DNA from 4 places in the Streptomyces sp. CA-111067 genome. Region 3 is predicted to be linked to each of the others. Evidence: riboswitches for the same ligand, from Rfam matches in the RefSeq annotation. Region 3 holds a riboswitch; each other region holds the start of a gene.
The links. Region 3 has a riboswitch for S-adenosylmethionine ahead of ACQPW6_RS08265 (aminotransferase class V-fold PLP-dependent enzyme). Riboswitches for the same ligand answer to the same signal wherever they lie in the genome.
Positions count from the first base shown of each region.

Region 1: linked by a shared signal. The riboswitch ahead of thrC (threonine synthase) and the one ahead of ACQPW6_RS08265 (aminotransferase class V-fold PLP-dependent enzyme) in region 3 are both predicted to bind S-adenosylmethionine.
Region 2: linked by a shared signal. The riboswitch ahead of ACQPW6_RS14140 (putative leader peptide) and the one ahead of ACQPW6_RS08265 (aminotransferase class V-fold PLP-dependent enzyme) in region 3 are both predicted to bind S-adenosylmethionine.
Region 4: linked by a shared signal. The riboswitch ahead of ACQPW6_RS00755 (putative leader peptide) and the one ahead of ACQPW6_RS08265 (aminotransferase class V-fold PLP-dependent enzyme) in region 3 are both predicted to bind S-adenosylmethionine.

Region 1 covers NZ_CP192103.1:3,456,151-3,463,670, forward strand. The annotation lists gene ACQPW6_RS15025 (DUF4129 domain-containing protein) at 1-416, opposite strand, end outside; gene groL (chaperonin GroEL) at 956-2,581, opposite strand; gene ACQPW6_RS15035 (cold-shock protein) at 2,916-3,119, opposite strand; gene ACQPW6_RS15040 (MoaD/ThiS family protein) at 3,620-3,895, opposite strand; gene thrC (threonine synthase) at 3,892-5,184, opposite strand; SAM riboswitch class I at 5,202-5,331, opposite strand; gene ACQPW6_RS15050 (glucosyl-3-phosphoglycerate synthase) at 5,543-6,508, shown strand; gene ACQPW6_RS15055 (alpha,alpha-trehalose-phosphate synthase (UDP-forming)) at 6,788-7,520, shown strand, end outside.
Region 2 covers NZ_CP192103.1:3,255,912-3,263,431, reverse strand. The annotation lists gene ACQPW6_RS14165 (pseudouridine synthase) at 1-184, opposite strand, end outside; gene ACQPW6_RS14160 (transporter substrate-binding domain-containing protein) at 306-1,307, opposite strand; gene ACQPW6_RS14155 (amino acid ABC transporter ATP-binding protein) at 1,442-2,260, opposite strand; gene ACQPW6_RS14150 (amino acid ABC transporter permease) at 2,257-3,354, opposite strand; gene ACQPW6_RS14145 (putative leader peptide) at 3,664-3,792, opposite strand; SAM riboswitch class IV at 3,978-4,092, shown strand; gene ACQPW6_RS14140 (putative leader peptide) at 4,133-4,294, shown strand; gene ACQPW6_RS14135 (LLM class flavin-dependent oxidoreductase) at 4,562-5,776, shown strand; gene ACQPW6_RS14130 (NtaA/DmoA family FMN-dependent monooxygenase) at 5,911-7,293, shown strand; gene ACQPW6_RS14125 (LLM class flavin-dependent oxidoreductase) at 7,290-7,520, shown strand, end outside.
Region 3 covers NZ_CP192103.1:1,891,954-1,899,473, reverse strand. The annotation lists gene ctaE (aa3-type cytochrome oxidase subunit III) at 1-611, shown strand, start outside; gene qcrC (cytochrome bc1 complex diheme cytochrome c subunit) at 677-1,486, shown strand; gene qcrA (cytochrome bc1 complex Rieske iron-sulfur subunit) at 1,483-2,541, shown strand; gene qcrB (cytochrome bc1 complex cytochrome b subunit) at 2,541-4,193, shown strand; gene trpD (anthranilate phosphoribosyltransferase) at 4,443-5,507, shown strand; SAM riboswitch class IV at 5,593-5,709, shown strand; gene ACQPW6_RS08265 (aminotransferase class V-fold PLP-dependent enzyme) at 5,873-7,249, shown strand; gene ACQPW6_RS08260 (Lrp/AsnC family transcriptional regulator) at 7,293-7,520, opposite strand, start outside.
Region 4 covers NZ_CP192103.1:173,507-181,026, reverse strand. The annotation lists gene ACQPW6_RS00765 (ABC transporter permease) at 1-269, opposite strand, end outside; gene ACQPW6_RS00760 (ABC transporter substrate-binding protein) at 266-1,912, opposite strand; gene ACQPW6_RS00755 (putative leader peptide) at 2,054-2,158, opposite strand; SAM riboswitch class IV at 2,214-2,326, opposite strand; gene ACQPW6_RS00750 (cytochrome P450 family protein) at 2,495-3,694, shown strand; gene ACQPW6_RS00745 (hypothetical protein) at 3,734-4,597, opposite strand; gene gap (type I glyceraldehyde-3-phosphate dehydrogenase) at 4,762-5,760, opposite strand; gene ACQPW6_RS00735 (GlxA family transcriptional regulator) at 5,943-6,884, opposite strand; gene ACQPW6_RS00730 (dicarboxylate/amino acid:cation symporter) at 7,042-7,520, opposite strand, start outside.

The sequences.
Region 1 (7,520 bases), 1.6 Mb from region 3:
GGCGCCTGCGGCGGCTTCCCGCCCAGCTCCTCGCGCAGCCGTACGTACGCGTAGGCCAGCCCCGCGAGGAACACCAAGGCGATGACGACGAGGACGACGTACCAGAGCGGGGAGTGGCCCGATTCCGGCGGAGGGGGGTTCGGAGGTGCGGAGGGCTGGAGCGCGGGGAGGGGGGCGGGTTTGGGGGGCGGTTCGTGGTAGGGGCGCCGCCGCAGCCGGTGCAACGCGATGGCCCCGGCGGGCACGGCGACGGCGAACGCCAGCAGAGCGGCACGCACCGCCTGCACGAGGCGCAGTTCGACGGGGTCGAGCGACGCGTTGTGCCCGACCTGCCCCCGGTGCCGGATCAAGAGGGCCGCGCACAGCACGCCCCAGCCGAGCGCGAGCAGGATCGTCGGCAGATCGCCCGTGACCACCCCCCGGCTCCGCCCGGGCCAGCCCCCGGGCCGCAGCAGCAGCGCACTCAGCGCGACCCCGGCAACGACCACGGCGAGCAGCACCCGCCCAAGGCCGCCAGAGCCACCGGAGCCGACCGACAGGCCCGCGCGACCCGGCCTCACCGCGCTACCCGCACCACCGGGGCCGGCCGCCAGCCCGCGACCCGGCCTCGCCGCGCTACCCGCACCACCGGAGCCGGCAAACACGTCCGCACCACCCGTACCGCCCGGCGCAACCGGCCCACCCGCACCGTTCACCCCCGGACCATCGCCGTGCTTTCGCCGCACCGGCCACCACACGCTCAGCTCCGTCCCCCCGTGCCCCCGTCCCCTCGCGGCAGCCTCGCACACAAGTCCGGGGGCCCGCCAGACCGGGCCGGCCGGGGCGGCGGGTGCCCGGCGGACGGCTCGCGTCGGGCCCGCGGCAAGCGGAAGGCGGTGCCCCCCTGTCGTCCAGGGGGGCACCGCCTTCGTCGCGCGGGCTGCCGATCGGGCTGATCCGGAGAGGATCGGTCAGATCAGAAGTCCATGTCACCGCCGGGCATGCCGCCCGGAGCGCCGGCCGGAGCCGCCTTCTCGGGCTTGTCGGCGATGACCGCCTCGGTGGTGAGGAAGAGCGCGGCGATGGAGGCCGCGTTCTGCAGGGCGGAGCGGGTGACCTTCGCCGGGTCGATGATGCCCTCGGCGATCAGGTCCACGTACTCGCCGGTCGCGGCGTTGAGGCCGTGACCGGGGGTGAGGTTGCGGACCTTCTCCACCACGACGCCGCCCTCAAGGCCGGCGTTGACGGCGATCTGCTTCAGCGGGGCCTCGAGCGCCAGCTTGACGATGGCGGCACCGGTGGCCTCGTCACCGTCGAGCTCCAGCTTCTCGAAGACGGCGGTCGCCTGGAGCAGCGCGACGCCACCACCGGCGACGATGCCCTCCTCGACGGCGGCCTTCGCGTTGCGCACCGCGTCCTCGATGCGGTGCTTGCGCTCCTTGAGCTCGACCTCGGTGGCGGCACCGGCCTTGATGACGGCCACGCCGCCGGCCAGCTTCGCCAGCCGCTCCTGGAGCTTCTCGCGGTCGTAGTCCGAGTCGCTGTTCTCGATCTCGGCGCGGATCTGGTTGACCCGGCCGGCCACCTGCTCGGTGTCACCCGAGCCGTCGACGATGGTGGTCTCGTCCTTGGTGATGACGACCTTGCGCGCGCGGCCGAGCAGGTCCAGGCCCGCGTTCTCCAGCTTGAGGCCGACCTCCTCGGAGATGACCGTGCCACCGGTGAGGATGGCGATGTCGCCGAGCATGGCCTTGCGGCGGTCACCGAAGCCGGGGGCCTTGACGGCCACGGACTTGAAGGTGCCGCGGATCTTGTTGACGACGAGCGTGGACAGCGCCTCGCCCTCGACGTCCTCGGCGATGATCAGCAGCGGCTTGCCGGACTGCATGACCTTCTCCAGGAGCGGGAGCAGGTCCTTCACCGAGGCGATCTTGGAGTTGACGATCAGCACGTACGGGTCGTCGAGCGACGCCTCCATACGCTCCAGGTCGGTGGCGAAGTAGGCGGAGATGAAGCCCTTGTCGAAGCGCATGCCCTCGGTGAGCTCGAGCTCGAGCCCGAAGGTCTGCGACTCCTCGACGGTGATGACGCCTTCCTTGCCGACCTTGTCCATCGCCTCGGCGATGAGCTCGCCGATCTGGGTGTCGGCGGCGGAGATGGAGGCGGTGGAGGCGATCTGCTCCTTGGTCTCCACGTCCTTGGCCTGCTCCAGCAGAGCGGCGGAGACGGCCTCGACGGCCTTCTCGATGCCGCGCTTGAGGGCCATCGGGTTGGCGCCGGCGGCTACGTTGCGCAGGCCCTCCTTGACCAGGGCCTGGGCGAGCACGGTCGCGGTGGTCGTACCGTCACCGGCGACGTCGTCGGTCTTCTTGGCGACTTCCTTGACCAGCTCGGCGCCGATCTTCTCGTAGGGGTCCTCCAGCTCGATCTCCTTGGCGATGGAGACACCATCGTTGGTGATCGTGGGGGCGCCCCACTTCTTTTCGAGAACGACGTTGCGGCCCTTGGGGCCGAGGGTGACCTTGACGGCGTCGGCGAGCTGGTTCATCCCGCGCTCGAGTCCGCGCCGCGCCTCCTCGTCGAACGCGATGATCTTTGCCATGGTGAAGTGTCCTCCGCGGACTGGGTTCCCCCACCGGGGCAGGGGGCGGTGGATCGGACCGCGTGGCGCCCGCGACGGACGGCCAGCCTGGTCGCCGGTATCTTTCCGGCGCCCGAGCGGGCCTCGCCGACCCGGTCCTGCTGTCACTCTCACTCGGAGAGTGCTAACGCCAATGATTAGCACTCACCCGGGTGGAGTGCAAGCGTCAGCCGTCCGGACCCCCCTTACGTGCGCGCCCCACGTGCGCGCGCACGAAGGACCCGTACCGCGGCACTGCGGTACGGGTCCTTCGCCGTGAGTACGTCGCGTCGGTGGCCGAACGCGCCGGAGCCGATCAGCCGGCCAGCCGGACCATGTCCGCCTGCGGCCCCTTCTGACCCTGCGAGATCTCGAACTCGACCCGCTGGCCTTCTTCGAGGGTGCGGTAACCGTCCATCTGTATCGCGCTGTAGTGGACGAAGACATCCGCACCACCGTCGACCGCGATGAAGCCGTAGCCCTTCTCCGCGTTGAACCACTTGACGGTGCCCTGAGCCATTCCTAACTCCCCTATTACTGGCCCTATCGCGGCCCCGCGCTCCGCGGGCCCGGGTCAGACCTCACCCCGGGTAGGACCCCTTACCTTCGGCAGGGAGAGCCACGAGAGGTGTGCGCCGGAACGCGTCGACCGCGGCTGAATGTATCTGCACGGATGCCCAGTGCAACAGGTCAATCGGACGAGAATTCTTGGCGTGACCGATCGGAAATAGCCCGTGATAAATCGATAATGCGGGGCATCTCGGGCCTGACATAGCTCACCAACGGGACATTCGTCACGTGAATTTGGCGATAAATCGCCGCACTGACCGTCGATGGGGGGCACTTGCCCCCGGCAACCGTACAACTTTGAAACTTCCGCCCCGCACCCGCCCCCTCCCGTGCCAGGTGCAACAGTGCCCCGCTCACCACAAAGGGGTGAACGGGGCACATTTCGGCGGGTCTCACACCGCCGGCCGCCGACCGACGTCAGATCTTTGTCAGATCAGTGTGCGGGATGGTTCAACCACCCGCGACCGCGGGAATGATCGAGACGCTGGCGCCGTCCGGAACAGCCGTGGCGAGACCCTCGGAAAAGCGGACATCGTCATCATTTACATACACGTTGACGAAACGACGGAGCTTTCCGGTGTCATCAAGAACCCGAGCGGAAATACCCGCGTGATTCTCCTCCAGCGACGCGATGACCTCGGCGAGCGTGCCGCCCTCGGCCGGCACCTCGGCCTGGCCGCCGGTGTACGTACGCAGGATGGTCGGGATACGGACGGATGCACTCATGCGAGGCCAGCCTCTCGGAACGCGGCAACGGTCGGGCGGATGGTCGCGGTGGGTCCGGTGGTCGGTGCCACCGCGTCCAGGGTCTTCAGGCCGTCGCCGGTGTTGAGTACGACGGTCTCGGCGGCCGGGTCGAGCTGCCCGGACTCGATCAGCTTGCGCAGCACTCCCACCGTCACCCCGCCGGCGGTCTCCGCGAAGATGCCCTCAGTGCGCGCCAGCAGCTTGATGGCGTCCACGATCTGCTCGTCGTTGACGTCCTCCACCGCGCCGCCGGTCCGCCGGGCGATGTCCAGCACGTACGGGCCGTCCGCCGGGTTGCCGATGGCCAGCGACTTGGCGATGGTGTCCGGCTTCACCGGCCGTACGACGTCCAGCCCGGCCTTGAACGCGGCCGAGACCGGCGAGCAGCCCTCGGCCTGGGCACCGTAGATCTTGTATGCCTTGTCCGGCACCAGGCCGAGCTTGATCAGCTCCTGCAGCCCCTTGTCGATCTTGGTGAGCTGGGATCCTGAGGCGATCGGGATCACCAGGTTGTCCGGCAGGTGCCAGCCGAGCTGCTCGGCGATCTCGTAGGCCAGCGTCTTGGAGCCCTCGCCGTAGTAGGGGCGCAGGTTGACGTTGACGAAGCCCCAGCCCTCGCCGATCGGGTCGCCGATCAGCTCCGAGCAGAAACGGTTCACGTCGTCGTAGCCGCCCTCGATCGCGACCAGCTCGCCGCCGTAGACCGCGGCCATCACGACCTTGCCGGCCTCCAGGTCGTGCGGGATGAACACGCAGGAGCGGAAGCCGGCCCGGGCGGCGGCGGCGCCGACCGCGCCGGCCAGGTTGCCGGTGGAGGAGCAGGACAGCGTGGTGAGGCCGAAGGTGCGGGCCGCCTCAAGGGCGATGGCCACCACGCGGTCCTTGAAGGAGTGCGTCGGGTTGCCGGAGTCGTCCTTGACGTACAGGCCGCCGGTGACGCCCAGCTCGGCGGCCAGGTGGTCGGCCTTGACGAGCTTGGTCCAGCCCGGGTTCAGGTTCGGCTTGGTCTGGACGTCGGCCGGGACCGGCAGCAGCGGGGCGTACCGCCAGATGTTGGCCGGGCCGGCCTCGATCCGGGCGCGCAGCGCCTCCGGGTCGCCGGCGGGGAGGTCGTAGGCCACTTCGAGCGGCCCGAAACACTCCACGCAGGCGAAGATCGGGCTCAGCGGGAAGCGGGTGCCGCACTCCCGGCAGGACAGTGCCGCCGCCGGCCCGAAGGCGGGGGTCGAGGGGTTGTCCTGGGTGCCGGCGATTGTCTGGACAGACATGATGGCGAGGCCCTTTCTCCTCATCTTCCCCGTGACGGACGTCGCCACGAGACGGAATTGGCACCTTCCCCACCGTGTGACCTCGCGGTCGGCGGGAGGGTTGCCGGGGCTTCAACGGGCCGTTCCCTCTGCCCCTCTGGATGAGCGGTATGGCACCGGATGCTCTGGCTCCGGGCGTTTGTCCCGCGCTGACCCCCGGCATGCGGCGGTCATACGCGTTGTTCAAGACTGTAACCGACGAGGGTGACAGCTGAGATGGTCGTCCGGTCCGCGAGATGTGGCGCGCGAGGCCGCGTCGGAACTTTTGTCTGATTATGGCCGGTATCGATGTGTCACGAACCACAAGGAGACGTCCGACGTGCTCGATGAGGTGGAGCGGTGGCTGACCCGCCGGTCCTGGTCGGCGGCCGACCGGCCGCTTGACGTGCTGCTCGCGGCGAAACGGGCCGCCGGGGAGCGGGGCACGATCAGCGTGGTGCTGCCGGCGCTCGACGAGGAGGCGACGGTCGGGGCGATCGTGGCGGCGATCCGCCGGGACCTGATGTCGGCGGCGGTGCCGCTGGTGGACGAGGTGGTGGTGATCGACTCCGGCTCCCGGGACGGCACGGCGGCCGTCGCCGCGGCGGCCGGGGCGCGGGTGGTGCGGCGGGACGAGATCCTGCCGCGGCTGCCGGCCGTGCCGGGCAAGGGCGAGGTGCTGTGGCGGTCGCTGCTGGTGACCAGCGGGGAGATCGTCTGCTTCGTGGACGCGGACCTGCGGGAGTTCGACACGCGGTTCGTCTCCGGGATCGTCGGGCCGCTGCTCACCGAGCCCGGGGTGCAGCTGGTCAAGGCGATGTACGACCGGCCGCTGGAGACCGGCGGGACGGTGCTGCCGGCCGGCGGTGGCCGGGTCACGGAGCTGGTGGCGCGGCCGCTGCTGAACCTGCACTGGCCGCGGCTGGCCGGTTTCGTGCAGCCGCTGGGCGGGGAGTACGCGGCGCGGCGGTCACTGCTTGAGGGGCTGCCGTTTCCGGTGGGCTACGGGGTGGAGCTGGCCATGCTCATCGACGCGCTCGGCGTGGTGGGGCTCGACGGGCTGGCCCAGGTGGACGTCGGCGTGCGCCACCACCGCCACCAGGACGGCCAGGCGCTCGGCCGGATGGCCGCGGCGATCTACCGCACGGCCCAGCTCCGCCTCTCGCGGGGCCTGGTGCGGCCCCGGCTCACGCAGTTCCACCGCGCACCGGGCGGGGGTTTCGCCCCCCGCACCTACGAGGTGGACGCGGACGAACGCCCCCCGATGCGCACGATCCCGGAGTACGCAACCCGGAAGGTGGCGTAGCCGGCCCCGGCCGCACCAGACGCTCCCGGCTACGCCCGGCTTCAGGGGCGCGGGGAACTGCGCGACCAGCCACGACGGCGGCGCGCCTTACCACCGGCCCGAAGGGGCTGGTCCTGTTGTTTCCCGGCCAACGGTCGGTGGTGGGCTGGTGGCGCAGTTCCCCGCGCCCCTGAAAAGCGGTCCGCTCGCGCCTACGCGGCGGGAGCCGCAAAAAGCCGGGGGTGGCCGGGAGCGCACGGTGGACGTTTGAGGGTGCGGGCCGCTGGCTAAGCTGGCCGCATGGTTGACCTTGCCGGTTCGGAAGAACATGCCGCTCGGATTCTTGTCGCCTCCAATCGGGGGCCCGTCTCGTACTCCTTGGGGGACGACGGGGAACTGGAGAGCAGGCGCGGCGGGGGCGGGCTCGTCTCGGGGCTGAGCGCGATCGGGCCGGAGGCCGGGGCCGTCTGGGTGTGCGCCGCGCTCGGCGAGGGCGACCGGGAGGCCGTGCGCCGGGGCGTCGGCGAGCCGGGGTCGCGGATGATCGCCATCGAACCCGACGTCTTCCACGCCGCCTACAACGACATCGCCAACTCCGCCCTCTGGTTCGTGCACCACATGCTCTACCAGACCCCCCTGGAACCCCTCTTCGACGAGGAGTTCCGCACCCAGTGGGCGGCCTACCAGACCTACAACGCCGCCTTCGCCGACGCCCTCGCCGAGGAGGCCGCCGAGGGCGCCGCCGTCCTCGTGCAGGACTACCACCTCTCCCTCGTGCCCGCGATGCTCCGCGAGCGCCGCCCCGACCTGCGCGTCGGCCACTTCTCGCACACGCCGTGGGCGCCGCCGGACTACTTCCGCCTGCTGCCCGACGACATCGCCGCCGAACTCCTCGAAGGCATCCTCGGCGCCGACCGCGCCGCCTTCCTGACCCGCCGCTGGGCGGACGCCTTCGCCGCGTGCTGCGTGGCCGTACTGGGCGCCACCCTGTCCGACGACGGCCTGGAGATCACCTGGCGGGGCCGGACCACCC
Region 2 (7,520 bases), 1.4 Mb from region 3:
CCGCGGCCAGCATCGCGTCCACCCGTTCGGCCCCGACGGCGGCCCCGTACCGTTCGACCAGATACGCCCGGACGGTCGCCCACCGGCCCTCGTCGTCCTGCGGCAGCCGCAGCCGTACCGGATCGACGCCCTCGCGCTGCTCCAGCGGCGCCGCCGGCCCCTTCGCCCCGCCTCTGCGTGCCACCCGCGCTCACCTCTCCGGCCGCCGGTGCCGGCGACCGGTGCAGCCTATGCGCTCCAGCTGAGGCGGGTGGCCGCGACCGGCCGGCCGGGGCGGAAGCCGGACGGGCGCCGCGCGGCAGGCGTCAGAAAGTGGTCGCCGGGTTCAGCTGCGACGTGGTGATCCCGGTGCCCGGCACCCCCCACTTGGCGAAGATCCTGCCGTAGTCCCCGTCCGCGATCAGCTTGTTCACGGCGTCGCTCAGCGCCTTGGCGATCGGCGAGCCCTTGGCGGTGACGAAGCCGACCGGCGTGGTGCTGATCTCGCCGAGGAACTTGGTGTTCGCGATGTGCGTCGCGTCGTACTTCAGGCCGAGGGTCGGGCCGAACATGACGTCCACCTTCCCGTTCGCCAGGCCGAGGAAGATCGGCGCGCTGTCGGCGAAGTACTGCACCTTGTACGGCTTCTTGCCGAGCGCGGCGCACTTGCCGGCGCCGTCGGTCAGGATCTGCTGGAAGGTCGAGCCGGGGGAGGTGGCGATGGTCAGCCCGCACAGGTCGGTGAGCTGCTTGACGGTGTCCACCTTCACGTCCTTGGAGCCGAGGAACGCCTGCCCGTCGTTGAGGTAGGTGGCGAAGTCCACCACCTGCTCGCGGGCCTTGGTGGCACCGAAGTTGTCCTGGCCGACGTCGTAACGGCCGTTCTGCACACCGGGGATGACCGTGGGGAACGTGCCGTACTGAACGTCCCACTTGACGCCGAGCACCTTGGCGACGGCGTTGCGCAGGTCCACGTCGAGGCCGACGGCCGTGCCGTTCTGCTCGCCGGCGTGCGGCAGGCCCTGGACGCCGGGGGAGCGGGTGGTGCCCAGCGTCAGCGTGCCGCTGTCGCGCACCTTGGCCGGGAGTTCGGCCTTCAGGGCGGGGTCGGCGGCGACGGTGGAGATCACGTCCTGCACCGGGATCGCGGTGGAGTCCGCCGCCTTGGCGCCTGACTTGGTGGCACCGGGGGCGGGCGGCGCGCCCGACGAGGCGTCGTCGTCGGAGGAACTGCCGCAGGCGACGAGCAGGGCGAGACCTACGGTGACGGCGGCGGTGGCGGCGGCCAGCCGCGGGGCGCGGCGGCTTGAACGGCTTTCGGTGGTCACGGGAGTGCCTTTCACAAGGGTGGGACCTGCGGGAGGACGTGCGGGAACCTGCGCGGACGTGCGGAGGCGAGCGGTACGGTGCCGGGCTGCGTCGGCCGGCCGGTACCTGCGGGGAGCGCGTGCGGGAGCGAGGGTCAGAGGACGGCGGCCAGGAAGGACCTGGCCCGTTCGTGCCGCGGCGCGGTCAGGACGTCCGCGGGCGCGCCGGCCTCGATGATCTTTCCGCCGTCGAGGAAGACCACCGTGTCGGCCACCTTGCGCGCGAAGCCGATCTCATGGGTGACGACGATCATGGTCATGCCGCTGAGGGCCAGATCCTGCATCACCGCGAGCACCTCGCCGACGAGTTCGGGATCGAGCGCGCTGGTCGGCTCGTCGAAGAGCAGCAGCCGCGGCTCCATGGCGAGCGCACGGGCGATGGCCACCCGCTGCTGCTGGCCGCCGGACATCTGCCGGGGATAGGAGTCCTCCCGGCCGGCCAGCCCGACCCGGGCGACCAGTTCGCGGGCCCGGGCCACGGCCTGCTTCTTGGGGATGCCGCGCACCGCGACCGGCGCCTCGGTGATGTTGTCGAGCACGGTCAGATGCGGGAAGAGGTTGAACTGCTGGAAGACCATGCCCACTTGGGCCCGCTGCCGGGTGATCGCCCGGTTCGGCAGCTCGTGCAGCCGGCCGCCGCTGGGGCGTTCGGCGCTGGGACGCCCGCCGCTCCGTCCGGCGCCCTGCCGGTAGCCGACGATCTCGCCGCCGATCTCCACGAAGCCGCCGTCCGGCTTCTCCAGATGGTTCACGCAGCGCAGCAGCGTGGACTTGCCCGAGCCCGACGGGCCGAGCAGCACGGTGACCTCGCCCTCGCGCACGTCCAGGTCGATGCCGTCGAGCACGACGTTCGCGCCGAAGCTCTTGCGCAGGCCCCTGATCCGCACCAGCGGACGGTCGTCGGCGGCGGTCATGACAGCCCCGCGAGCGGCGACTTGGCCGAGCCGAACAGCGGGATGTTGGACCGCGTCACCTGCCACAGACCGCGGGACGGCGGCTTGTCCGACCGGTCGCTGCCGCGCGCGTAGTAGCGCTCGACGTAGAACTGCCCGATCGACAGCAGCGTGGTCAGGATGATGTACCAGATGGTCGCGACCAGCAGCAGCGGCATGATCAGGAAGTTCTGGTTGTAGATCAACTGGGTGGAGTACAGCAGGTCCTGGACGGCGATGACGCTGACGATCGAGGTCGCCTTGAGCATCCCGATCAGCAGGTTGCCCGACGACGGGATGATCGCCGGCATGGCCTGCGGCAGCACGATCCTGCGGAAGATCCGCCCCTCGCCGAGCCCCAGCGCCTTCGCGGCCTCGCGCTGCCCGGGGTCGACGGACAGGATGCCGCCGCGCACGATCTCCGCGGACAGCGCCGCCACATCGAGGGTGAGCCCGACGTAGGCGGCCAGGATGCCGCTGAACAGGTGCGCGGTCTGCACCCCGGCGAACTCGTGGCCGAACGGCACGCCCACCGACAACCGCGGGTAGAGCGAGGCGAGTTCGTACCAGAAGAGCAGCTGCACCAGCGGCGGCACCGAGCGGATCAGCCAGACGAAGCCGAAGCTCAGCGAGCTCAGCACCGGGTTGCGGGACAGCCGCATCGCGGCCACCCCGATGCCGAGCAGGTAGCCGCTGGACATCACGGCGGCGGTGAGCCACAAGGTGAGTTCGAGGCCGTGCATGATCGAGCCGCGCAGGAAGTAGTGGCCGACGACGTGCCACTGGAAGCGGTCGTTGGCGACCAGGGTGTGGACCAGCATCGCGAACAGTACGAGCAGCACGGCCGCGGAGATCCACTGGCCGGGGTGGCGCAGCGGCACCAGCTTCGCGGACAGCAGCTCCTCGTCGTCGGGCCTGCGGTCCAGGGAACGGCGGTCCAGGGCCCCGCTGTCCGACGGTCGGCCGTCCGGCGTCCGGCCCGCCGCTTTGGACAGGTCGGGAGGCGTGGGTGCGGGGTCGGGCGGCGGGTGTCCCGGCGCGGCGGTGGCCGGTCCTGAGGTGTCGTGCTGGGTCATCGGCGGGGTTCCCGTCTCGTCGGGGTACCGCGGCGGCGCGCATGCGGGCGCGACGGCCCCGCGCGGGGGCCGGTGCGCCGCGGGCGGCTACCGGGAGGAAGGCGTAAGGAGGCGTGGGCGCGCACGTCCCGGCCGCACGCCGATGACCGGCGCCACGTCAACTGCCGAGGAGCGAGCGGGAGTTCGAGGCCGGCCGGGCGAACCGTCGATCCCGGAAAGACGGGACGAGGGCGAACGGCGGCTCAGCGGGAATGCGGTGCGGCGCGCGTTCACCGAGCGCTCAGGCTCCGGCGCGTCGCCGTCGAACGGTCAGTGGACCGCGGGCGTTTCCGGACACAGCGCGCTGCTGACCCGGAGCAGGTCGACATGCCGCCGGGTCACCGGGGTCTGGAACGAGCCGCGGGGGCACAGCTCGTGGTCGCGCCGGTCGGCGTCCATGTGTCCCATCCCCTCGGTCGCGTCGCTCTGGTGGCCCGCTCAGAAGGGCCTATGCCTACAGCACGTTAACCGCAGGGCGGCGGTTGGACAATCCCCCGGCCGCCCCGACCGGGCCGGAGCGACGCAGGTCACTCCGGGCGGGAGGGGATTGTGTTCGAGCGCGCGACGGAGTTACCGTGCTTGCAGGTCATGAGCGTCAGCAACCAAGGCCCTGGCCGGCTGACCGGCAACCCTCTGTCGCGGTGGGGTGCTCCAGGTGACGACCCGGCGGAGCCGAAGACGGCTCGGCAAGTGCGAGCTCGAACAGGCGCGAGCCGATCGGGACGGGGAGGTGTCGGCGGTGCGGAAGACCACTGAGCGGTCGATGCCGGGCATCCTCATGTTCTCCCGCCGGCACATCGACCTCCAGCGTGTCGCCGGCGCCCTGTGTCCGGGCGCACCGGCGACCGCGCCCCGCTGTCCGGAGTTCCGGACCGCCGCGCTGCCGCGCACCGCCGGCTGACCTCCGGCCGCGCTCTCCCCGCTCCGCCCTCCCCCTCGTCTCCGCCGAACCCGCCCTGGGCCGTGCGCCCGGCGCGGGCCCCGTCCGGCATGCCCGCGCCCGCCGGCGCGCCGCTCACGCGGCTCATGCCGCTCATGCCGCAACCCCGCCACGCCGCAACGAAGCGGCAACTCCCTTACTTCTCAAGGCCGTTACGCCGCCAGGCCCGGTGAGCGGCCGTCCGCCTGCGACCCGTCCGCGCAGATCCGAGCAGGAAGCGGTACGCCCATGTCCCGTCCGACCACCCACCTCCATCTGGCCGTCGCCCTCGACGGCGCGGGCTGGCACCCCGCGGCCTGGCGGGAGGCCGACGCCCGGCCCGCCGACCTGTTCGGCGCCCCGTACTGGGCCGGCCTGGCCGCCGAGGCCGAACGCGGCCTGCTCGACCTGATCACCATCGAGGACTCGCTCGGCCCGCAGGGCCCGCCCTTCAACAGCCCCGCCGGCTCCGACAACCGCACCGACCAGGTGCGCGGCCGGCTGGACGCGGTGCTCACCGCCGCCCGGATCGCCCCGCTGACCCGGCACATCGGACTGGTGCCGACCGCGGTGGTCACCCACACCGAGCCCTTCCACCTGTCCAAGGCGATCGCCACCCTCGACTACGTCAGCGGCGGCCGGGCCGGCGTGCAGGTCAGGGTGTCGGGCAAGGCCGACGAGGCCGCGCACTTCGGCCGCCGCACGCTGCCCCGGCTGCCGGTCAGCGAACTCGACTCGCCGGCCGGACTCGCCCTGCTCCAGGACCTGTTCGGCGAGGCCGCCGACTACGTGGAGGCGGTGCGGCGGCTGTGGGACAGCTGGGAGGACGAGGCCGAGATCCGCGATGTGGCCACCGGCCGCTTCATCGACCGCGACAAGCTGCACTACATCGACTTCGAGAGCCGGCACTTCAGCGTCAAGGGCCCCTCGATCACCCCGCGTCCGCCGCAGGGCCAGCCGCTGGTCGCCGCGCTCGCGCACCGCACCGAGCCCTTCCGGCTGGTCGCGGGCTCCACCGACCTCGGCTTCGTCACCCCGCACGACGCGGGCCAGGCGGCGGCGGTCATCGGCGAGATCCGCGACGAGCAGGACCGGGCCGGCCGGGCCGCCGAGACCGTGCACGTCCTCGCCGACCTGGTGGTCTTCCTGGACGAGCAGCCCGGCCGGGCCGCCGACCGCAGGGCCAGGCTGGACGGTCTGCTGGAGGCGCCGTACGCGAGCGACGCGCTGGTCTTCGCCGGCACCCCAGCCGAACTCGCCGACCTCTTCGACGACTTCGCGCCGAGCGGCCTCTCCGGCTTCCGGCTGCGGCCGGCCACCCTGCCGCACGACCTGGCGCAGATCACCCGCGGCCTGGTGCCCGAACTCCAGCGCCGCGGCGCCTTCCGGCACGAGTACGAGGCCGGCACCCTGCGCGGACTGCTCGGCCTCCCGCGCCCCGCCAACCGCTACGCCGCCGCCTGACCGTGACTGTGACCGCGACCGCCTGACCGCGACCGCGCGACCGCCCGGCCTCGGCTGCAACCGAGACCGCGACCGCCGAACGTCCCGCGTGAGCGACCCGCGCGAAGCCGAAGCCCCGAGGAGGGCGATCCCGTATGAGCAGCACGCCCAAGCAGATCCATCTCGCCGCGCACTTCCCCGGCGTCAACAACACCACCGTGTGGAGCGATCCGGCGGCCGGCAGCCAGATCGAGTTCAGCTCGTTCGTCCATCTCGCCAGAACCGCCGAACGGGCCAAGTTCGACTTCCTGTTCCTGGCCGAGGGGCTGCGGCTGCGCGAGCAGGGCGGCCGGATCCACGACCTCGACGTGGTCGGCCGGCCCGACACCTTCACGATCCTCGCCGCGCTCGCCGCCGTCACCGACCGGCTCGGCCTGGCCGGCACGATCAACTCCACGTTCAACGAACCGTACGAGGTGGCACGGCAGTTCGCCTCGCTCGACCACCTGTCGGCCGGCCGCGCCGCCTGGAACGTGGTCACCTCGTGGGACGAGTTCACCGGCGAGAACTTCCGCCGCGGCGGCTACCTCGCCCGCGAGGACCGCTACGAGCGGGCGCAGCAGTTCCTGGCCGCCGTCCGCGTGCTGCTCGACTCCTGGCAGGGAGACGAGATCGTCGCCGACAAGGCGTCCGGCGCCTTCCTGAACGCACCAGGTCCCGGCCGGTTCGACCACCATGTCGGCCAGTTCGACATCAGCGGGCACTTCAACGTGCCGCGCGGCCCGCAGGGCCACCCGGTGATCTTCCAGGCCGGCGACTCCGAGCAGGGCCGGGAGTTCGCCGCGTCGGCCGCCGACGCGATCTTCACCCGGCACGGCACCCTGGACGCCGGCCGGGCCTTCTACGCCGACGTCAAGGGCCGGCTGGCCAAGTACGGCCGCAGCCCCGACCAGTTGCTGATCCTGCCCGGGGTCACCTTCGTCCTCGGCGACACCGAGGAGGACGCCCACGAGCGGGCCGACGTCATCAGGCACCAGCAGGTCAGCCCGGCGACGGCGATGACGTTCGTGGAGCGGGTGTGGAACCGCGACCTGAGCGCGTACGACCCCGACGGCCCGCTGCCCGAGGTGGAGCCGCTGATCGACGGCGACCCGATCGTGCGCGGCCGGGCCGACACCAACACCATGGACCGGGCCGAGACCGTGGCGCGCTGGCGGGCGGTCGCGGAGGAGAAGAAGCTCTCGATCCGCGAGCTGGTCATCGAGCTGACCGGCCGGCAGTCCTTCGTCGGCACCGCGGCCCAAGTAGCCCGCGAGATGGACGAGTTCGTGCAGGCCGACGCCAGCGACGGCTTCATCCTCGCGCCGCACCTGACCCCGGGCGGCATCGACGACTTCGCCGACACCGTCGTACCGCTGCTCCAGGAGCGCGGGGTCTTCCGCACCGAGTACGAGGGCGAGACGCTGCGCGACCACCTGGGCCTGGCGCACCCCGACCGGGCACGCGCCGCGGCCGGCACGGGGAGGGCGGCATCGTGAAGTTCCTCGCCATCACCCTGATCGTGCACGCGCCGCACCCCGTGACCGGACACAGGAAGTCCACCCAGGACCGGTTCCGCGAGGTGGTCGACAACGCCCTGCTGGCCGAGGAGTTGGGCTTCGACGGCTTCGGCGTCGGTGAACGGCACGAGCGCCCGTTCATCTCCTCCTCGCCACCCGTGGTGCTCAGCCACCTCGCCGCCCTGACCTCCCGGATCCGGCTGTTC
Region 3 (7,520 bases):
TGGCGACAGCAACAGCAGTAGAAACCGGGCACGCGCACCCGTCGGTCAACCGGCCGAACCTCACCAGCGTCGGAACCATCATCTGGCTGAGTTCCGAGCTGATGTTCTTCGCGGCCCTCTTCGCGATGTACTTCACGCTCCGGTCGGTCACGGGTGCGGACTTCTGGAAGGAACATGCCGATGCGCTGAACGTCCCGTTTTCGGCGACGAACACCACGATCCTGGTGCTCTCCTCGTTCACCTGCCAGATGGGCGTCTTCGCCGCCGAGCGTGGCGATGTCAAGAAGCTGCGCTCATGGTTCATCGTGACCTTCGTGATGGGCGCGATCTTCGTCGGCGGGCAGATCTTCGAGTACACGAACCTGGTCAAGAAGGACGGGATCTCGCTCAGTTCGGACCCCTACGGTTCGGTGTTCTACCTGACGACCGGATTCCACGGACTGCACGTGACAGCGGGCCTGATCGCGTTCCTGCTGGTCCTCGGCCGAACGTACGCGGCCAAGCGGTTCACCCACCAGCAGGCCACCGCCGCCATCGTCGTGTCCTACTACTGGCACTTCGTCGATGTCGTGTGGATCGGCCTCTTCGCCACGATCTACCTGATCAAGTAGCCGGTCGCGCACCACACCACATTCCAGAAGCATCGACGCAAGAGATCCTGACACCGGGGTAATCCGTGAAAAAGCTCTCCGCACGACGGCGCCATCCGCTGGCAGCGCTTGTCGTCCTACTCCTCGCGCTCACGGCCACCGGGGGGCTGTACGCCGCGCTCGCGCCGGCACCGAAGGCGCAGGCCGACGACTCCAACCAGTCGCTGCAGATCAACGAGGGCAAGAAGCTGTTCTCGGTCGGCTGCGCCAGCTGCCACGGCATGTCCGGGCAGGGCAGCTCCGACGGTCCGAGCCTGGTCGGCGTCGGCTCCGCCGCCGTGGACTTCCAGGTCGGCACCGGCCGGATGCCCGCCCAGCAGCCCGGCGCCCAGGTCCCCAAGCACAAGGTGATCTACACGCAGGGCGAGATCAACCAGCTCGCCGCGTTCATCGCCTCCCTCGGCCCGGGCCCCGCGGCTCCGACCAAGGACCAGTACAGCCCGAGCGGCGCGGACATCGGCCGCGGCGGCGAGCTGTTCCGCACCAACTGCTCCCAGTGCCACAACTTCATCGGCAAGGGCGGCGCGCTGACGGAGGGCAAGTCGGCGCCCACTCTGAAGGGCGTGGACCCCAAGCACATCTACGAGGCCATGCTGACCGGCCCGCAGAACATGCCGTCCTTCCCTGACAGCACCATGCCGCAGGAGAACAAGGCCGACATCATCGCCTACCTCAACGAGGTGGACAGCGCCAACAGCGACAACCCCGGGGGATTCACCCTCGGTGCCATCGGCCCGGTGTCCGAGGGCCTGTTCGCCTGGGTCTTCGGCCTCGGCACGCTGCTCGGCGTCGCCGTCTGGATCGCGGCCCGCACGACCAAGGCCAAGAAGTCATGAGCGAGACTGGATCCCACAACGACGTGTCAGAGAACCTGCCGGCCGAGGCCGGAGAGCACGGCACTGACGTAACGGTCCCACAGGACCCGTTCGCCAACCCCGGGCTGCACCCCCACGAGTACCGACGCCAGGACATCGACGAGCGTGCCGCGAAGCACTCCGAGCGTGTCGTGGCCGGGCTGTTCACGCTGTCGATGCTCGGCACCATCTCGTTCATCACGTGCTTCGTGATCTTCCCGGTCAACCGGATCGTCTACATCTTCCCGATCGGCCACGTCAGCGCGCTGAACTTCTCGCTCGGCATCTCGCTGTCGGTGGCACTGCTCGGCATCGGCGCGGGCGCGGTCCACTGGGCCCGCACCCTGATGTCCGACGAGGAGATCACCGACGAGCGGCACCGGGCGGACGCCGACGCCGAACTGCGCGCCAACATCGAGGCGCAGTGGATCCAGGGCGTCAAGGAGAGCGGCTTCGGCCGCCGCAAGCTGGTCCGCAACACCCTGTACGGCGCGCTGACCCTGGTGCCGCTCTCGGCCGTGGTCATCCTGCGCGACCTGGGCCCGCTGCCGGAGGACAAGCTCCAGCACACCGCCTGGGCCAAGGGCAAGCAGCTGATCAACATGAACACCATGAAGCCGTTGCGGCCCGAGGACGTGGAGGTCGGCTCGCTGACCTTCGCCTCGCCCGACGGCCTTGAGGAGTCGGACGAGGACTTCCAGGAGCAGATCGCCAAGGCCGCCCTGATGATCGTCCGGCTGAAGCCGGAGGACATCAAGGACAAGCGCGAGGCCGACTGGGGACACCAGGGCATCGTGGCCTTCTCCAAGATCTGCACCCACGTCGGCTGTCCGATCAGTCTTTACGAGCAGCAGACGCACCACGTCCTGTGCCCGTGTCACCAGTCCACCTTCGACCTGTCCGACGGCGCCCGGGTGATCTTCGGCCCGGCGGGGCACCCGCTGCCCCAACTTCGGATCAGCGTCAACGGTGAGGGCAACCTCGTCGCCCTCGGCGACTTCTCGGTGCCCGTCGGCCCGGCATTCTGGGAGCGCTGATGAGTACTACGACCGAGACGACCGAGACCACCGAGGACCAGCCCCGTCGCGGCAAGGCCTCCATGGGCCAGCGCGCCGCGGAGTGGGTGGACCCCCGGGTCGGGCTCTACAAGCTCAGCAAGTCCAACATGCGCAAGATCTTCCCCGACCACTGGTCGTTCATGCTCGGGGAGATCTGCCTCTACAGCTTCACGATCCTCATCCTCACGGGTGTGTACCTGACGCTGTTCTTCCACCCGAGCATGAACGAGGTCGTCTACCACGGCGCCTACACGCCGCTCAACGGCGTGCGGATGTCCGAGGCGTACTCGTCCACGCTGCACATCAGCTTCGAGGTGCGCGGCGGTCTGCTGATCCGGCAGATCCACCACTGGTCGGCACTGATCTTCATCGCCGGCATGATCACCCACATGATGCGGGTGTTCTTCACCGGCGGGTTCCGCAAGCCGCGTGAGCTCAACTGGCTGTTCGGCTGGACGCTGCTGTTCATCGGCATGTTCGAGGGCTTCACCGGCTACTCGCTGCCCGACGACCTGCTGTCCGGTACGGGCGTCAGGTTCACCGAGGGCGCGGTGCTCTCCACGCCGGTGGTCGGCACGTATCTGTCGATGTTCATGTTCGGCGGCGAGTTCCCGGGCCACAGCTTCGTGTCGCTGTTCTACTCGGTGCACATCCTGCTGTTCCCAGGGATCATGGCCGGCCTGCTGACCGCGCACCTGATCCTGATCTTCTACCACAAGCACACCCAGTTCCCGGGTGCCGGCAAGACCGAGAAGAACGTCGTCGGCGCGCCGCTGCTGCCGATCTACACGGCCAAGGCGGGCGGCTTCTTCTTCCTGGTCTTCGGCATCATCGCCGCCATCGCCGCGATCGCCACCATCAACCCGATCTGGGAGATGGGCCCCTACCGGCCGGACCAGGTGTCCACCGGCGCGCAGCCCGACTGGTACATGGGCTTCTCCGAGGGCCTGATCCGTGTGATGCCGGGCTGGGAGATCAGAGGCTGGGGCCACACCCTGGCGCTCGGCGTGTTCGTGCCACTGATGATCTTCCCGCTGGTGCTGATCTCGATCGCGGTGTACCCGTTCATCGAGTCGTGGGTGACCGGCGACAAACGGGAGCACCACCTGCTGGACCGGCCGCGGAACCGTCCGGTGCGGACGGGACTCGGTGTGGCCTGGCTGGTGCTCTACTTCGTGCTGCTGATCGGTGGCGGCAACGACATCTGGGCGACGCACTTCCATCTGTCGATCAACGCGATCACCTGGTTCGTCAGGGTGAGCTTCTTCGTCCTGCCGGCGCTGGCGTTCTTCGCGACCAGAAGGATCTGCATGGGGCTCCAGCGACGGGACCGCGACAAGGTGCTGCACGGCCGGGAGAGCGGCATCATCAAGCGGCTGCCGCACGGCGAGTTCATCGAGGTGCACGAGCCGCTCTCGCAGGAGCAGCGGCACATCCTCACCGCCCACGTCCAGCCGCAGCCGTTCGAGCTCGGCCCCGAGGTCGACGAGAACGGGGTGCACCGCAAGGTCAACCCGATCGACAAGGTGCGCGCGAAGCTCTCCCGCGGTTTCTACGGCGAGCAGAGCCAGATTCCGAAGCCGACGGTGGAGGAATACGAGGAGATCACCAGCGGCCACGGCCATCACTAGCCGTTCCGCTTAGCTCGACGCTTCAACCGGGCCGGTGGCCCGCCCCAGCCGGGGGCGGCCACCGGCCCGGTGCGTTGTGCCCCGGCATCACCAGGGGCGCGGGGAACTGCGCGACGAGCCACGACGGTGCCGCAGTCGAAGGTGAACCTCGGGCGGGGGTGTCCGCAGTGCGGGCGGTAAGGCTTGCCCTGCGCCTTGCGTGGATAGGCTGGGCGGGCCCAGCAGAGGCCCCTTTTCAGGAGCGTGACCATGAGCGTTGTGAACCCCGCCGGAGGCGACCGCACGGCTCCGCGTTCCTGGCCCGACATACTGACCACCCTGATCGCCCGCCAGGACCTCGCCGAGGACGACACCGACTGGGCGATGAACGCCATCATGAACGGCGAAGCCACCGACGTGCAGATCGCCGGGTTCGCGGTCGCCCTGCGCGCCAAGGGCGAGACCGTGCAGGAAGTCGCCGGCATGGTCAGGGCCATGTACGCGCACGCCATCACCATCGAGGTCCCCGGCCCGTCCGTGGACATCGTCGGCACCGGCGGCGACCGCGCCAGGACCGTCAACATCTCCACGATGTCCGCCATAGTGGTGGCCGGCACCGGCACGAAGGTCGTCAAGCACGGCAACCGCGCCGCGTCCTCCGCGAGCGGCGCCTCCGACGTCCTCGGACTCCTCGGCGTCAACCTGGAGCTGACCCCGGAGCGGGTCGTGGAGGTCGCGGCGGAAGCGGGCATCACGTTCTGCTTCGCCGCCAGGTTCCACCCGGCCCTGCGCCATGTGGCGGCGGCCCGCAGGGAGCTGGGCGTGGCGACCACGTTCAACTTCCTCGGCCCGCTGACCAACCCGGCCCGGGTACGCGCCCAGGCCACCGGGGTCGCCAACCTGCGGGCCGCGCCGATCATGGCCGGCGTGCTGGCCGAGCGCGGCTCGTCCGCGCTGGTCTTCCGCGGTGACGACGGCCTGGACGAGCTGACCACGACGGCCACCTCGCAGGTGTGGGTGGTCGGTGGCGGCAAGGTCGAGCAGGTGTCCTTCGACCCGCGGGACGTCGGCCTGCCGATCGTGCCGGTTGAGGCGCTGCGCGGCGCCGACCCGGCCTACAACGCAAAGGTCGCCCGCCGGGTGCTGGCCGGCGAGACCGGGCCGGTCAGGGACGCGGTGCTGCTGAACTCCGCGGCCGCCCTGGTCGCGCTCAACCCGGCCGGCGGATCGCTGGAGGAGCAGATCGCGGCGGGCATGGTGACGGCCGCGGAGTCGATCGACTCGGGCGCCGCGGCGGCCGTGCTCGACCGCTGGGTGGCCGCCACCAACGCCTGACGATCCGTGCCGCGCGCACAAGATGCCGTCCCAATGTCCGGACAGCATCTTGTGCGCGTTCCGGCATATGGCAGAATGCTTTTCAGGTCACGAGTGACAGCGCAAAGGCCCCGGCTCGCTGTCCGGCAACCCTCCGTCCGAGGCGGGGTGCCCCGGGTGATGACCAGGCTGTGAGCAGCGAGGCTCATAGCAAGCCGGACTTGGGGAGTTCTCTCATGCGCAAGCGAATGCGATAGGGCCTGTCGGCCCCGGTTCTGCGTTCCGTATCTGCAATTCCGCCCGATGTACCAAGCGCCGCCCGGCTCCGCAGCCCCCTGCGGTCCGGTCCGAGTGCGCTGACGCCTGCTTTCCCCCGGGAGTTCGCCGTGACTGTGACCACCTCTGCCGTCGATCGTGAGATTTGTACCCCTTCGCCTGTTCTGCCGGTCCTCGGCAGGGACGTGCTGGTGCCGCTGGTCACCGGCGGCGAGGTGACCTACGCCGCCCTCGACTACGCCGCCAGCGCCCCCGCCCTCCAGCGGGTCTGGGACGACGTGGCCGCGTACGCCCCCTACTACGGCAGCGTGCACCGCGGCGCCGGCTACCTCTCGCAGCTGTCCACCGACCTGTTCGAGCAGAGCCGGGCCACGGTGGCGGAGTTCCTCGGCTGCCGCCCCGAGGACCAGCTGATCTTCACCCGGTCCACCACCGACTCGCTGAACCTGCTGGCCGCCGTCATCCCGGCCGGCACCCACGTGTTCGTCTTCGAGACCGAGCACCACGCCTCGCTGCTGCCCTGGGACCGCGCGCAGGACGCCGTCGTGACCTGTCTGCCGGCGCCGCGCACCCCCGAACAGGCGGTCGCCGCCCTGGACGTGGCCCTGCACGGCGCCCCCAAGGGACCCAAGCTGGTGTGCGTCACCGGCGCGTCCAACGTCACCGGCGAGATCTGGCCGGTACGCGAACTGGCCGCCGCCGCGCACCGGCACGGCGCCCGGATCGTCCTGGACGCCGCCCAGCTCGCCCCGCACCACCCGGTGGACGTCACCGCGCTCGACGTGGACTGGGTCGCGTTCTCCGGCCACAAGCTCTACGCGCCCTTCGGCTCCGGCGTGCTGGCCGGCCGCGCCGACTGGCTGCGGGACGCCGAGCCCTACCTCGCGGGCGGCGGCGCCAGCCGGAAGGTCGCCCGGCGCGCCGACGGCGGGCTGGACGTCGAGTGGCACAGCACCGAGGCCCGGCACGAGGCCGGTTCGCCCAACGTCATCGGCGGGTACGCCATCGCGGCGGCCTGCAAGGCGCTCACCGAGACCGGGTTCGACCAGCTGGTCGCCCGCGAGCAGCAGTTGCTGGCCCGGCTGCGGGCGGGCCTGGCCGAACTGCCCGAGGTGCACGTGCTGTCGCTGTTCGGCGCGGACGCGCCCCAGGTGGGCGTGCTGTCCTTCGTCGTGCAGGGCTGGAACAGCTCGCACTTCGCGGCGGCGCTCTCCGCCGAGTACGGGATCGGCGTCCGCGACGGCCTGTTCTGCGCGCACCCGCTGGTGCGGACGCTGCTCGGCGCGGAGGACGACGAGCCGGGCGAGTGCGGCGCTCCCGAGGCCGCCCCCGGCGAGCGCTCCCTGAACGCGATCCGGGTGAGCTTCGGAGCGGGCACCCCCGACGAGCACATCGACCGCTTCCTGTCGGCAGCGCGCACCCTCATCCGCGACGGCGCCGCCTGGACCTACCGCACCGAGAACGGCCGCTGCGTCCCGGCCGCGTAGAAAAACTCAGCCTGCCCGGCGTTCGGCGTCAGGCCGTTTGGGGTCAGGCGTCGAGGCCGATCGCGAACGCGGCTTCCAGGTCGTGTTGGGAGTACGTACGGAAGGCGACGTGCGTGTCGGTCACCTCGACGCCGGGGATCTTGCTGATCCGGCCGGGGATCACATCCGCGAGGTCGTCGTGACGAGCGACCCGCACCATCGCCACCAGGTCGTACGTCCCGGTCACCGAGTACACCTCGCTGACGTGCTCCAGCGCGGCGATCGACTCCGC
Region 4 (7,520 bases), 1.7 Mb from region 3:
AGGTAGTCCAGGTACTGGGTCAGCAGCGGACGGTCGTAGCCGGCCTGGTGCAGTTTCTGGTGCAACTGCTCGGGGGTGAGCCGGTCGCCGAAGGCGGTGGTGACCGGGTCGCCGGTGGCGTGCATCAGGAAGAAGACGACGCTGACCAGGACCAGCACCGTGGGGACGATGAGCAGGAACCGGATCACCAGATAGCGCGCCAGCCCGTTCCCGGTGGCGCCGCCGGTCGTGCCGGCGGCGCCCTGTACCTCCTGGGTGAGGGCGGTCATCGCTTCGCGAGCTCCGCCCAGCGGAACTGGTACGAGCTGTCCAGCTTGTCCGGCACCCCGCTGACATCCTCGCGGGTGACGATCGCGGTCGAGCCCTGGAGCAGCGGCAGCAGCGGCAGCGCCGCCGCGACCTTGCCCTGGATCTGCGCGATCAGCGCGGTGCGCTTTGCGGGGTCGGTCTGGGTCTCCTCCTGCTCGATCAGCTTCCGCACCGCGGGGTCGGAGTAGCCGTTGTTCACCCAGCTGTTCTGCGCGTAGAACGAGGCCAGGTAGTCGTCGGCGTCCAGGTAGTCGGCGTACCAGCCGAGCTGGTAGAGCGGATACAGGTCGGCGACCCGGTCCTTGCCGTACTGCGCCCACTCGGTGGACTGGAGCTTGACCCTGAACAGTCCGGTGCTCTCCAACTGGGTCTTGATCAGGGCGTATTCGTCGGCCGACGACGATCCGTAGTGGTCGGAGTTGTACTGGAGGTCGAGGGTGACCGGAGTGCTCACCCCGGCCGCGGACAGGACCTGCGCCGCCGCGGCCTTGTCGGGGCCGCCCTGCCTGTCGCCGTAGAGCGACTTGAGCGCGGGGGAGGCGCCGGTGATGCCGTCCGGCACCGAGCCGTACAGCGGCTGGAAGGTGTTCTTGTAGACCTGCGAGGCCAGTTGGGCCCGGTTCACGGAGTCGGCCACGGCCTGCCGGACGGCCAGCGCCTTGGCCGGGTCGGCCTGCCGGGTGGCCGAACCGTAGGGCTGCGTCTTGAAGTTGAACACGATGAAGCGGATGCCGTTGCCCGACCCGGTGTGCACGGTGATGCCCTGCTTGCCGGCCAGGTCGTGCAGGTCGGTGACCGTCAGCGTGCGGTAGACCGCGTCGATGGTGCCCTGCTGCACGTCGAGCTTGAGGTTGCCGGCGTCGGTGTAGTACTTCAGCTGGACCCGGGCGGTCTTCGGGGTGCCGAGCAGGCCCCGGTAGCCGCTGTTGGCGGTGAACGAGATCAGCGAGTTCTTCTGGTAGCTGCCGATCGCGTACGGGCCCTCCCACGGCTTCGCGGCGACGACGGCGGTGTCGTCGAGGATCCGGTCGGCGGGGAAGACCTGCTCGTCGGCGATGTAGCCGGCCGCGGTGGACAGCACCTGCGGGAAGAGCGTGTCGTCGGCGGACCTGAGGGTGAAGACGACCGTGGTGGGGTTCGGCGCCGCCACCGAGGCGAGGTTGTGGAGCAGCGACGAGGGGCCGTTCTTGTCGGCGATCCGCAGCTGCCGGTCGAAGCTGAACTTCACGTCGGAAGACGTCAGTTGGTGCCCGTTGGCGAAGGTCAGCCCGGCCTTGAGGGTGGCGGTGTACTCCTTGGGGCCGGTCAGCTTCACCGCCGAGGCCAGGTTGGGCACCACCTGCGAGGAGCCGTTCCTGGTGGTGAGCAGGGTGGCGTACACCTCGTCCTCGACAGTGCCGGAGCCGGCGTCCCAGGAGCCGGCCGGGTCAAGGCTGGTCACCTGGTCGGTGGTGCCGATGGTCAGGGCCTTCGCCGCGGAGCCGGTGGCGCCGGGCCCGTCGTCGTTCTTCGCGCTCGTGCAGGCGGTGAGGGTCAGCAGTGCGGCGGCGCCGGCTAACAGCGCGCCGCGGCCGTGCCGGATCGGTCCGATCTGACGGGGCATGAGGATTCTCGTTTCCGGGCAGGGGAGAGGGGCACCCGACCGGCCGTCAGGCCGGTGGCGCTGTGCTGTGTGCCTGGAGAAGCTGTGCGCCAGGAGAAGGTGCCTGGCGAAAGGGCGTGCGGAGGGGGCGGGCGGCCGGCCTCAGCGGACCGGGCGCGCCCCGGGACACAGTGCGCTGCTCACCCGGAGCAGATCGACGTGGCGCCGGGTGGCGCGCAGCTCGAAGGACCCGTGCGGATGGCACACGCCGGCGGAGTGTCGTACTCGCACGTGGATCACCTCGCACTCATCCGGCCCTGGGGCCTCGCGCTTACAGAACGGCCGTCCGTCCTGTCGGGTCGTCACCTGGAGCACCCCACCGCGGCGGAGGGTTGCCGGTCAGCGAGCCAGGGCTTGATGCTGACGCTCATAACCGTGAATCACGCTAGCCGCTCGGAAGGCTTTGGGCAATGCCCACCTTCGGCCACCGACCCGTTCATCCCCCACCCGCACCGCGACCCGCGCCGGTCGTTATCGCGCCATGTCGCCGACCGGAAGCGGTGATGCGCGGCCTCCCGCCCGCGCGCTTCGTAAGGTCGCGGTATGACCACCGAAGCCGTCGTCGACCTCGCCGCACTCGGCGAGGACTTCCGCCGCGACCCCTACCCGCTCTACGCCGAGCTGCGGGCTCGCGGACCGGTCCACCGGGTGCTGATGCCCGAGGGCCACGAGGCGTGGCTGGTCGTCGGGTACGAGGCGGGCCGCGCCGCGCTGTCCGACGCCAGGCTGTCCAAGGTGTGGGCGAAGGCCGCGCCCCGGCTGGAGCTGCGGCAGAAGGCGGCCGGGCGCACCATGCTGAGCTCCGATCCGCCGTCGCACACCCGCCTGCGCCGGCTCGCGGCCCGGGAGTTCACCCCGCGGCGGGTGGCGGCGATGGAGCCCCGGGTGCGGGAGATCGCCGGCGGCTTGCTCGACGCGATGGCGGCGGAACCGTCCCGCCGCGCCGACCTCGTGGACGCCCTCGCCTTCCCGCTGCCGATCGCCGTGATCTGCGAGCTCCTCGGCGTCCCGTTCCTCGACCACGACCGGTTCCGCCACTGGTCCAACACCTCCCTGGGAGGCGCCGAGCCCGATGCCCGCCGAGCGGCGGAGGAGGCGCTGAACGGCTATCTCGGCGCCCTGCTCGCCGCCAAGCGGGCCATGCACGGCGACGACCTGATGAGCGCGCTGATCCACACCGCCGACGAGGACGGCGACCGGCTCAGCGGCGAGGAACTGCTCGGGATGGCGTGGCTGCTGCTGGTCGCCGGGCACGAGACCACCGTCAACCTGATCGCGAACGGCGTCCTGGCGCTGCTCACCCACCCCGACCAGTGGGCCGCGCTGCGCGCCGACCCCGACGGCCTGCTCGACGGGGCGGTGGAGGAGATCCTGCGCTACGACGGGCCGGTGGAGACCACCACCTTCCGCTTCACCACGGAGCCGGTGCCGATCGGCGGCGCGGTGATCCCCGGCGACGGGCAGCTGGTGCTGATCGCGATCGGCGACGCCGGACGGGACGGGGCCCGCTTCCCCGGCCCCGACGCGTTCGACATCCGCCGCGACACGCGCGGCCACCTGGCCTTCGGCCACGGCCTGCACTACTGCCTGGGCGCGCCGCTGGCCCGGCTGGAGGCCCGGATCGCGCTGCGCGGACTGCTCGAACGGTTCCCCGGGCTGGCGCTCGACGCCGATCCCGGCACCCTCAGCCGGCGCGGCGGCCTGCTGATCCGCGGTCCCGAGCGGCTGCCGGTGCGCTGGTGATCGGACTCGGCAGGACGGGGACGGCGGCCCACGTCACCGTCAGGACAGCAGCAGGCCGACCGCGGTCAGGGCGGCCCCGAAGGCGAGGAAGAAGACGAGCAGCAGCAGACCGCCGGCCGCCAGCAGCCGGTCGCCGAGGAGGCCGAGGCTGATGACGGACGGGTCGGAGCGGGCGTAGCGCACGCCGACCTCGCGGCCGGTCCAGTCGCGGCGGCCCGAGCTGCCGAACGGGCAGACGGCGGTGACCAGATGGCCGTCACGGGTGGTGAAGGTGACGACCGGGGTGAACACGACACCGGGCCCCGGCGCCTCGTCGGTGTCGTACCGGGACGCCAGCACGGCGACGACCTGCCCGGCGGTGATGTCCCGCGCGGCCAGCCGCGCCCGGCGGCGGGCCCGTTCGGCCGCCGTGAGCACCAGCACCGTCGCACTGCCCGCCGCCCACAGCACGCCGAAGCCGACCAGCGCGGCATGGAAGCCGCCCTCGGTGGTGAAGCGGGCGACCAGCGCGGCGACGGGGACGAACAGGCCGACGGCGAGCGCCACTTGGTCACGGTCCGGGGCGCGCGGCCCGGTCACCACCCGGAACTGCTCCGGCCGGCCCGGCGGGTAGCGCACCTCGACCCTGCGGCCGAGCCAGGCCGCGTCCAGCCGGCCGCCCCGCCGTCCCCCCGTGCCGAGCACGGTCTCCCGCCCGGTGTCCGGCGCGACGAAGGCGATCTCGGCGGGGATCCCCGCCGCCCGGAAGGCGCCCTCCTTCGCCGGTTCCCGTACCCGCACCACCCGGGCCGGTACGCGCACCGAGCGGCGGCCGCCGCCGTCGGCCACGTACCGCCCGAGCCGCCACAGCACGAACGCCGCCGCCGCCGCGCACACCGCGATCAGCCCTTTGTCGAACGTCATTTCGGCCGCCCCCTTGCCGTCAACGGCGGGGACGGCCGGGTCGCGGGCGCGGTTGCGGTCAGACGGGAAAGGCGTCCAGGACCGGGCGGACCTACGACGTCCCGTACCTCAGGCGGCGTACCGCGCGTACGCCGGGCCGGCTGCCCGGAGCCGGCCCTGCCCGGTCAGCTGCCGGCCAGCAGTTCGAGGGTGTCGATGACGCGGTTGGAGAAGCCCCACTCGTTGTCGTACCAGGCGACCACCTTGATGTGCCTGCCGTCGGCGCGGGTGAGGGCGGAGTCGAAGACGGCGGAGGCGGCCTGGCCGGTGATGTCGCTGGAGACCAGCGGCTGGTCGGCGTATTCGAGGATGCCCTTGAGCGGGCCGTCGGCGGCGGCGCGGTAGGCCGCGAGCACCTCGTCGCGGCTGACCTCGCGGCTGACGGTGGTGTTCAGCTCCACGATCGAGCCCACCGGGACCGGCACCCGGATGGAGTCGCCGGAGAGCTTGCCGTCCAGGTTGGGCAGCACCTTGCCGATGGCCTTGGCGGCACCGGTGGTGGTGGGGACGATGTTCACGCCGGCGGCACGGGCCCGGCGCAGGTCGCGGTGCGGGCCGTCCTGGAGGTTCTGCTCCTGGGTGTAGGCGTGCACGGTGGTCATGAAGCCGTGCTCGATGCCGGCCAGGTCGTCCAGCACGGAGGCCAGCGGGGCCAGCGCGTTCGTGGTGCACGAGGCGTTGGAGACGATCACGTGCGCGGCCGGGTCGTAGGTGTCGGAGTTCACCCCGTAGGCGAGGGTGACGTCGGCGCCGTCGGACGGTGCGCTGACCAGGACGCGCTTGGCGCCGGCCGTGATGTGCGCGCGGGCGGCCTCGGCGGAGGTGAAGCGGCCGGTGGACTCGAGCACGATCTCCACGTCGAGCTCGGCCCACGGCAGGTTGGCGGGCTCGCGCTCGGCGAGCACCTTGATCCGGTGGCCGTCCACGACGAGGTCGGTGCCGTCGACCTCGACCGGGCGGCCCAGCCGCCCCAGGGTGCTGTCGAAGGCGAGCAGGTGCGCGAGGGTCTCGGGGGCGGTGAGGTCGTTGACGGCGACCACCTCGAGGTCGCTGTGGCGCTCCAGCAGGGCGCGCAGGGTGGTGCGGCCGATCCGGCCGAATCCGTTGATGGCGATGCGGGTCATGGGGGATTCCTTTCGTCTCGCCTCCATGGTCGGCATCGGCGCGCCGGTGCGGCACTGGCCTGGCCGACATGATGCGCAAGGATCCCGCCATCCCCGTTCCGCGTACCTTCTGCGGGAGCCGGCGCATGCCCCGACGCGGGTACGGCGCAGGTCGCGACCCCGGCTCCGGTGCTGGTCCGGCCTCAGGCCGAGAAGGTGTGGCGGTACTCGGTCGGGGAGGTGCCGAGGATGCGGTGGAAGTGCAGCCGCAGGTTCGCGCCGGTGCCCAGGCCCGTGCGGACGGCGATCTGCTCCACGCCCAGGTCGCTGCGTTCGAGCAGTTCGCGGGCCAGGTCCACCCGGGCCCGCAGCACCCACTGCATCGGGGTGTAGCCGGTGTCCTCCACGAACCGCCGGGAGAACGTCCGCGCCGAGACCCGGGCGTTGCGGGCCAGCGACTGGAGGGTCAGCGGCTCCGCCAGGTGCCGCAGCGCCCATTCGCGGGTGCCGGCGAACAGGTCGCCGAGCGGTTCGGGAACGCTGCGGGGGACGTACTGGGCCTGCCCGCCGCTGCGGTAGGGCGCGGCCACCAGCCGCCGGGCCACGTGGTGCGAGAGCCCGACGCCGTGGTCGCGCCGCACCAGGTGCAGGCACAGGTCGATGCCGGAGGCCGCGCCGGCGGAGGTGAGCACCTCGCCGGCGTCCACGAAGAGCACGTTCTCGTCCACGGTCACCGCGGGGTGCCGGGTGGCCAGCGCCTTGGTGTAGTGCCAGTGGGTGGTGGCCCGCTTGCCGTCGAGCAGCCCGGTGGCGGCCAGCGCGAAGGCCCCGGTGGAGATGGCCGCGAGCCGCGTCCCGCGCCGGTGGGCCTCGGTCAGCGCGCCGACGACCGCGGCCGGCGGCCTGGTGGTGGCCGGCTCCCGGTAGCCGGGAATGAAGACGGTGTCCGCGTGCTCCAGCGCCTCCAGCCCCTCGGCCACGTGGTACGACAGCCCGTCCCCTCCGGTCACCAGCCCCGGCCCGGCCCCGCACACCCGCACCTCGTACGGCATGCTCGCCCGGCTGGCGAACACCTGCGCCGGAATCCCGACGTCCAGCGGCTTGGCCCCTTCGAGCACCAGCACGACGACCCGATGCCGCTCCATCGCTCCACCTCCCGGCCTGCCGGACGCCTTTTGGCGCTGACGACGGCTACCGCAAGCATCCTGCCATCGGTTCGTCGGAGGTGCCGCACGGCCGACGGACCTCCCCCTTTGCCGCAGGGGAGGCCCGTCTGTGCTGTCCGGCGGAGGGAGCGCCGGGTCAGACCGCGGCCAGCTCCTGCTCCTGCTGCCGCTCCTGCTCCCGCTCGCGGTCCTGGTCGTCGATCGGGGACGCGGTCGCGGAGTCGAACGCCTCGCGGTCGAGGATGCCCTCCTGCGCGGCGACCAGGATCGGGGCGACGATCTGGCCCGCCACGTTGGTGGCGGTCCGCATCATGTCCAGGATCGGGTCGATGGCCAGCAGCAGGCCGACGCCTTCGAGCGGCAGGCCGAGCGTGGACAGCGTCAGGGTGAGCATGATCGTCGCACCGGTGAGGCCGGCGGTCGCCGCCGAGCCGATCACCGAGACGAACGCGATCAGCACGTAGTCCTGCACGCCGAGGTGCACGTCGAAGATCTGGGCCACGAAGATCGAGGCGATCGCCGGGTAGATCGACGCGCAGCCGTCCATCTTGGTGGTCGAGCCGAAGGGCACCGCGAAGGAGGTGTACGTCTTGGGGACGCCGAGCCGCTCGGCCG